2 linked regions of the Iamia sp. SCSIO 61187 genome follow. The protein of the gene in region 1 interacts with the protein of each later gene in a pairwise test. Links are inferred from orthologs where the notes say so. Each region holds a gene or a part of one and is shown on either strand. Other genes may lie near its edges. The genes, in order: HC251_RS09275 and HC251_RS17185.

The links.
Region 2: the proteins of HC251_RS09275 (region 1) and HC251_RS17185 interact in binary tests that used the Escherichia coli proteins (3 or more experiments, as listed by UniProt). The link is inferred for Iamia sp. SCSIO 61187 from one-to-one orthologs.

Annotation. Positions count from the first base shown.
Region 1 is NZ_CP050948.1:1,921,789-1,926,493, forward strand. What follows is about bases 128-4,530. They hold HC251_RS09275 (multifunctional oxoglutarate decarboxylase/oxoglutarate dehydrogenase thiamine pyrophosphate-binding subunit/dihydrolipoyllysine-residue succinyltransferase subunit), read left to right. Parts: upstream 128-505; coding sequence 506-4,330; downstream 4,331-4,530. Other genes in these bases: HC251_RS09270 (carbonic anhydrase), read right to left, coding at 128-433; HC251_RS09280 (hypothetical protein), read left to right, coding at 4,335-4,530. Outside these bases: more of HC251_RS09270, read right to left, coding at 1-127; more of HC251_RS09280, read left to right, coding at 4,531-4,705. UniProt on the Escherichia coli protein: E1 component of the 2-oxoglutarate dehydrogenase (OGDH) complex which catalyzes the decarboxylation of 2-oxoglutarate, the first step in the conversion of 2-oxoglutarate to succinyl-CoA and CO(2).
Region 2 is NZ_CP050948.1:3,606,315-3,609,555, reverse strand. What follows is about bases 274-3,212. They hold HC251_RS17185 (ABC-F family ATP-binding cassette domain-containing protein), read left to right. Parts: upstream 274-908; coding sequence 909-2,516; downstream 2,517-3,212. Other genes in these bases: HC251_RS17180 (M13 family metallopeptidase), read right to left, coding at 2,762-3,212; HC251_RS17190 (hypothetical protein), read right to left, coding at 274-857. Also shown: more of HC251_RS17190, read right to left, coding at 1-273; more of HC251_RS17180, read right to left, coding at 3,213-3,241. UniProt on the Escherichia coli protein: Genetic data indicate it may be involved in ribosome assembly or function.

The sequences.
Region 1 (4,705 bases):
CCACGTCCTCGGCCAGGCCGGCGCTCGGGCTGGCGATGGCGCAGGGCTCGTAGGCGACGATCGTCGGGTCGTCGACCGCCCGCCCGGTCGCGGCGGCCACCTTGGCCCGGACCTCGTCGTCGGTGCCCACCAGGCCGCAGTCGGTGTGCGGCATCAGGAGCACCCGGCTGCCGCCGAGGAGGTGGACGGCGAGCACCAGCGACCGCAGGGCGTTGTCGGTGATGCGGGCGCCGGCGCTGCGGATGATCTTGGCGTCGCCCGGGGCCAGCCCGAGGACCGCGAGCGGATCGATCCGGGTGTCCATGCAGGTGACGACGGTGAGGCCCCGGGCGGCGTAGCCCTCCAGGCCCTCCAGGGCGAAGCGCTCGGCGTAGGCGGTGTTGCCCGCCCAGACGTCGGCGAAGGGATCGGCGTCGGGGGTTGCGTCGGCCATGGCAAGAGGATGGCCCGACCCGTGGTCAGGGGCGAAACCGAGAACGGGGGGCGCTCGGTAGGGTTGCAGGCGATGTCTGAGGAACCAGCGCCGCCGTCCGACACCCTGGGCCCCAACGCCTGGCTGGTCGATGAGATGTACGAGAGCTACACCGAGGACCCGTCCTCGGTGAGCGAGAGCTGGCAGGAGTTCTTCTCCGGCTACACCCCCACCGGACCGGGCGGCGCCACCGCGTCGCGCCCCGCCACCAACGGCGACGCCGGCTCGTCGCCGGCGGCCGCCTCCGCCGGTGCCGGCCAGACCAGCGAGCAGGCCGACCCGGTCGCGGCCCCGGCGGCGGGCACGGCCCGGACCCGCGAGTCGAAGGCCAAGGCCGAGGCCACGGGCCCGACCTCGGGCGACGGCGGCGCCACGGCGAAGGCCAGCGCTCCCTCGGGCGCCCCGACGGCGCCGACCGAGGGGGGCAAGGCCGAGGAGGCGCCCAAGGCGACGAAGGAGGCGCCCAAGGGCAAGGACGCCACCGGGTCCGACGAGGAGCCGCCCGGCGAGCCCCTCCGCGGCGCGGCGGCGCGCATCGTCGCCAACATGGAGGCCAGCCTCGAGGTCCCCACCGCCACCAGCTTCCGCGAGGTGCCGGCCAAGCTCCTCGAGGTCAACCGCAAGGTCATCAACGGCTACCTGTCGCGCACCCGGGGCGGGAAGGTCAGCTTCACCCACATCATCGGCTACGCCGTCGTCCGCGCCATCGCCGACTCGGTCCCGGCCATGAACAACACCTACGTCGAGGGCCCCGACGGCAAGCCCCGCAAGGTCACCAACGACGAGGTGAACCTCGGGCTCGCGGTCGACATCGAGAAGAAGGACGGCTCCCGCACCCTCATGGTGCCGGTCATCCGCGACGCCGCCGGGCTCGACTTCGCCGGCTTCTGGGCGGCCTACGAGGAGCTGATCCGCAAGGTCCGCACGAACAAGCTGACCCCCGACGACTTCGCCGGCGCCACCGTCACCTTGACCAACCCGGGCACGATCGGCACGGTCCAGTCCGTGCCCCGCCTCATGCCGGGCCAGGGCGTCATCGTCGGCGTGGGCCGCCTGGACTTCCCGACCGCCTTCCAGGGCGCCGACCCCGAGGCCCTGGCCGACCTGGGCGTGTCGAAGGTGATGACGGTGACGTCGACCTACGACCACCGCATCATCCAGGGCGCCGAGTCGGGGCTGTTCCTCAAGCGCATCCACGAGCTGCTGATGGGCGACGGGGACTTCTACGACGGCGTCTTCCGCTCGATCGGGGTGCCGTACGAGGCCGTCAAGTGGCTCCAGGACACCAACCCGGTGGACAAGGAGGAGTCGACCCTCCAGAAGCAGATCCACGTCCAGACCCTGATCAACATGTACCGGGTGCGCGGCCACCTCATCGCCGACCTCGACCCGCTGGCGGCCAAGGAGCCGCAGATGCACAGCGAGCTCGACCCGGCGACCTACGGGCTGACGATCTGGGACCTCGACCGCGAGTTCCTCACCGACGGCCTCGCCGGCAAGCCCAAGATGACCCTGGGCGACATCCTCGGCGTGCTGCGCAACGCGTACTGCCGTCGCATCGGCATCGAGTACATGCACATCCAGGAGCCCGAGGAGAAGGCCTGGATCCAGGAGCAGGTCGAGGGGGCCTCGACGTTCCTTCCGCCCGAGGACCAGCGCCACATCCTGGGCCGGGTCAACGCGGCCGAGGCGTTCGAGAAGTTCCTCGGCACCAAGTACCTGGGCCAGAAGCGCTTCGGCATCGAGGGTGCCGAGTCGGCCATCCCGATCCTGGACGCCATCCTCGAGCAGGCGGCCCAGTGGGCCCTCCACGGCGCCATCATCGGCATGGCGCACCGGGGCCGGCTCAACGTGCTCACCAACATCGTGGGCAAGAGCCTCGACAAGCTCTTCACCGAGTTCGAGGGCTACATCGACCCCGAGTCCACCCAGGGGTCGGGCGACGTGAAGTACCACCTCGGCCAGCGGGGCACCTTCAAGTCGCGCCACGGCCACGAGATCACCGTCGAGCTGGCGGCCAACCCCAGCCACCTCGAGACCGTCGACCCGGTCGTCGTCGGCATGGCCCGGGCCCGCCAGGACGAGATCAACGACCCGCGGGCGTTCTCGGTCCTGCCCGTCCTCGTGCACGGCGACGCCGCCTTCGCCGGCCAGGGCGTGGTGGCCGAGACGCTCAACCTGTCGAGCATCAAGGGCTACCGCGTCGGAGGCACCATCCACCTGATCATCAACAACCAGCTGGGCTTCACCACCCCGCCGGACTCGGCCCGCTCGTCGGAGTACTGCACCGACGTGGCCAAGATGGTCCAGGCCCCGATCTTCCACGTGAACGGCGACGACCCCGAGGCGTGCGTCCGGGTGGCCCGGCTGGCCTTCGACTACCGCCAGCGGTTCCGCAAGGACGTCGTCATCGACATGGTCTGCTACCGCCGGCACGGCCACAACGAGGGCGATGACCCCAGCTACACCCAGCCGCTGATGTACAAGCGGATCGACGCCCGCCGCTCGGTCCGCAAGCTCTACACCGAGGCCCTCGTCCGCCGGGGCGACATCTCGATCGAGGAGGCCGAGGCCGCCCTGGACGACTTCTCCAAGAAGCTCGCCGGCGCCCTCGAGGAGACCCGCTCCCACGCCCCCGAGGGCGAGGTGCGGGCCAAGCCGCCGGCGCCCGCCCGGGGCGTGCTGCCCCACGTCCAGACCGGTGTGCCCTCCGAGACGATCGACCGGATCTACCGGGGCCTGTCGACCCAGCCCGAGGGCTTCACCGTCCACCCCAAGCTGGCCAAGCAGTTCGTGGCCCGCGACAAGATGTTCGAGGGCGGCGAGGTCGACTGGGCCCTGGCCGAGGCGCTGGCCTTCGGGTCGCTGCTGCTCGAGGGCACCAACATCCGCCTCGCCGGCCAGGACTCCCGGCGCGGCACCTTCTCCCAGCGCCACAGCGTCCTCGTCGACTACGAGACCGGCGCCGAGCACGCCCCGCTCGCCTACCTCGACCCCGACCAGGCGAAGATCTGGATCTACGACTCGCTGCTGTCGGAGTACGCCGCCCTGGGCTTCGAGTACGGCTACTCGGTCATCTCGGCCGAGAAGACGCTCGTGCTGTGGGAGGCCCAGTTCGGGGACTTCATCAACGGCGCCCAGATCGTCATCGACCAGTACTTCTCCGCCGCCGAGGACAAGTGGGGGCAGCGCTCGGGTCTGACCCTCCTGCTGCCCCACGGCTACGAGGGCCAGGGCCCCGAGCACAGCTCGGCCCGCATCGAGCGGTTCCTGACGCTCTGCGCCGAGGACAACATGCAGGTCTGCAACGCCTCCACGTCGGCGCAGTACTTCCACCTGCTGCGGCGGCAGATGCACCACGACATCCTCAAGCCGCTGGTGATCTTCACCCCGAAGTCGCTGCTGCGGGCCAAGTCGGCCCGCTCGTCGGTGGGCGAGCTGTTCAACGGCTCGTTCGAGGAGGTCCTCGACGACACCTCGGTCACCGAGCCGGACGCCGTCAAGCGGCTGGTGTTCTGCTCGGGGAAGGTCAGCCACGACGCCATCGCCCGGCGGGACGAGCTGGGTGCCCCGGCGGCGGTGATCCGGGTCGAGCAGCTGTACCCGTTCCCGCGGGCCCGCATCCGGGACCTGCTCCAGCGGTACGGCTCGATCGACGAGGTCGTGTGGCTGCAGGAGGAGCCCGACAACATGGGGCCCCGCTCCTTCGTGGGCGAGCGGCTGTGGCCCCTCGTGCCCGAGGGCATCAAGTACCGCGAGGTCTCCCGGGTGGGGTCGGGTTCCCCGGCCGGCGGCAGCCACGCCATCCACGTCCAGGAGCAGGACGAGATCCTGACCCGGGCCTTCGACGGCCTGTAGCGACGTGCCCGTCCCCGGCGGCGAGGGCGCGCGCCGCGAGCGCACCGGACCGGTCGAGGTGCGGCCGCCGCGCGGGCCCGCCGAGGTCATGGGGTTCGTCGCCGCCGGGAGCGCGGCGATGGCGGTGGCCGGGATCGCCACCGGGGCCGTCCTGCTCGGTGTCGTCGCCCTGGCGAGCGTCGCCTGGCTGGCCTCGCTCACCTACGTCTCGCTGACCGGTTGGGCCCGCGCCGACGCCGAGGGCGTCACCGTGCGGTGGGTGCGGAGCACGGTCGCCGTGCGCTGGGCCGAGACGGCGTCGATCGAGGTCGACCGGGGCGGGCCGCACGGCGCGCTGCGTGGCGTCGACGTCGTGCGCCACGACGGCGCCGCCGC
Region 2 (3,241 bases), 1.7 Mb from region 1 along the record:
GGGTCGCCGGCGAGCGAGCCGGCCCCGCCCACCCCGGCCCAGGCGGGGACGATCCCCAGGTGGTCGGCGGTCACGTCCAGGGCGATCGAGGTGTCCTGGAGCTCTTGGGGCGACCGCAGGTAGTCGACCATGGCGCTGAGGTTGCCCTGGTCGGCGGTCAGCTGGTCGACGATGGGCCCCGACCACAGGAGCAGCCCGACGCCCACGGCCACCGCGAGCCACCGCCCCGACGGGCGGTGGCGGCGGACGGCCAGGATCGCCACCGTCGCGGCGGTGGCGGCGAGGACGACGAGGACGGGTCCGAGGTGGGACTGGAGCGCCCACGACGCCGCGACCACGACCACGGGGAGGGCGCCGTCGGTCCCGAAGGCCACCGCGAGGAGGCCCAGCAGGGCGACCAGCAGGGGGATCGTGCCCACGTAGGGGTTCCACACGTCGACCAGGCCGTGGGCCTCGATCGCCGCCTCGGCCACCAGGAGGCCGCCCGTGACGGCGAGGGCCAGGGCGGCCCCACCGACCCGTCGGGCCAGGGCCACGGCGGTGGCGGCGCTGACGGCGTTCACCAGTCCGATCGTGGCCATGATGCCGGCCGGGCCGAGGAGCCGGTACCCCGGGGCCGTGACCCAGAACACCAGCGGCCCCGGGTGCGACCAGCCCTCGCGGGAGTAGGGGCCGACCAACGGGGTGCGCCGGGTGAAGACGTCGGCGATGCGGGCCACCTGGCCGGCCTGGTCGCTGGTCGGCGTCCACCCCTCGCGCAGGGCGAGCACCGTCGCCACGAGGATCGGGGCGGCCGCCACCAGCGGCGCCCAGCGGGCGAGGGCGGCGCCGGGGCCGGTGGCTGACGGCTCCCGCATGGCGGGCAAACGGTAGTTGGTGCGGGGCCCCTGACGTGGCAGCCTCGACCGGTGCTCACGGTGAACGGACTGCGCGTCGACGTCGGAGGGACCATCCTCCTCGACGGCATCACGTTCTCGGTGCGCGCCGGCGACAAGGTCGGCATCGTCGGCCGCAACGGCGCCGGCAAGACCACCATGCTCAAGATCCTGGGCGGTGACGCCGAGCCCAGCCGGGGCACCGTCCGCCGCGAGGGCGGCGTCGGCTACCTGCCCCAGGACCCCCGCCTCGACGGCGTCCCCGACTCCCGCACCGGGCTCGAGCACGTCCTGTCCGGTCGCGGCTTCGACGAGGCCGTGGTCCGCATGGAGAAGCTCCGGCTGGCGATGGAGGAGGACCCCTCCGACCGGGCGGTCAGCCGGTTCACCCGGGCCGAGGAGCGCTTCCGCCTCGAGGGCGGCTACCAGGCCGAGAGCGAGGTCCGCCGCCTCGCCGCCGGGCTCGGCCTCCCCGACGACCGCCTCGACCTCCCCCTGGCGGCTCTGTCGGGCGGCCAGCGCCGCCGGGTCGAGCTGGCCCGCATCCTCTTCGCCGGCAGCGACCTGCTGTTCCTCGACGAGCCGACCAACCACCTCGACAGCGACGCCAAGGAGTGGCTCCTCGACTACATGCGCCGCTACCGGGGTGGGCTGATCGTCATCAGCCACGACCTCGACCTCCTCGACGAGGCCATCACCCGCGTCATCCACCTCGACCGCGGCGGCCACGACGAGGTCGGCACCCTCCACGAGTACCGGGGCACCTACTCGCAGTACCAGCACCAGCGCGAGGCCGACGAGGTCCGGCTGCGCAAGGAGGCGGCCGCCCGGGAGAAGGAGGTCGACCGGCTCCAGACCATCGTCGACCGCTTCGGGGCCAAGGCCACCAAGGCGGCCATGGCCCACAGCCTGGAGAAGCGCATCGCCCGCATCGAGGCGACGGCGACCGAGGGTCCGAAGCGGCAGATCGTCACCAAGGTGCGCTTCCCGGACCCGCCCCACGCCGGGCGGACCGTGCTCGAGGTCGAGGACCTCTCGGTCTCCTACGGCGACCTCGACGTGTTCGCCGACGTGGAGTTCTCCATGGGCCGGGGCGAGCGGATGGTCGTGATGGGCTTCAACGGCGCCGGCAAGACGAGCCTCCTGCGCTCGATCGCCGGCGTGCAGGAGCCGACCTCCGGCGCGGTGCGCACCGGCCTCGGCGTGGTCGTCGGCTACTACGCCCAGGAGCACGAGGGCCTCGACCCCCACCGGAACCTGGTCGACCAGCTCCGCGACGCCTCGACCGGCCAGTCCGAGTCCGAGCTCCGGGGCCTGCTGGGCATGTTCGGCCTCACCGGTGACAAGGTCTTCCAGGAGGCCGGGACCCTCTCGGGCGGCGAGAAGACCAAGCTGGCCCTCAGCCAGCTGGTCGCCGGGCGCAACAACCTGCTCCTGCTCGACGAGCCGACCAACAACCTCGACCCGGGGTCGCGCGACGCCGTCGCCGCGTCCCTCGCCGAGTGGCCCGGCACCATCCTCCTCGTCAGCCACGACACCGACTTCGTCCGGGCCCTCAAGCCCGACCGGGCCCTCTACATGCCCGACGGGCAGGTCGACTACTGGTCCAACGACCTCCTCGACATGGTGGCGTTGGCCTAGCGGCCTCTCGTCAGGAACCTCGCTTCGCTCGGTTCCTTCCTCGAACTGAAGGAGCTCGCTGCGCTCGCGCTGAGGGCCCCAGAGGCGGACGGCTCGTTCCTCGCCGACACGCCTCTTCGTCGGGGGGAGACCCCCCGGAACCCCCCAGCGGCGTCGCCGGGCGAGGATCTCCGGCGGGAGATCCGGTCAGGTCGCGGGCGAGCGTCGTCTGCCTCCGCTCCTCCGCGAACGAGCGACGAGAGGACTCACCAGATGCGGATGCGCTGGTCCTCGGGGAGGTACATGCCGTCGCCCTCGGTCGTGCCGAACTCCTCGTGGAACTCGGTGAGGTTGCGCACCACGTTGGCCCGCAGCTCGGGCGGGGCGTGGGGGTCGATGGCGAGGCGGCGGATGCGCTCCTCGTCGCGGGTGACGGTGCGCCACACCTGGCCCCAGCCGAGGAAGACCCGCTGCCGGCCGGTCAGCCCGTCGATCACGGGTGCCTCCCGGCCCTCGAGGCTGAGCTCGTAGGCGGCCAGGGCGATGCCGATGCCCCCCAGGTCGCCGATGTTCTCGCCCACGGTCAGGCCGCCGTTGACGGCGTGGTCGGGCAGCCCGTCGAGCTCGAAGGCGTCGTATTGGGCGATGAGCGCCTGGGTGAGGCGGTCGAAGGCCTCGCGGTCGGCGTCGGTCCACCAGTCGGACAGGTTGCCGTCGCCGTCGTAGCGGCTGCCCTGGTCGTCGAA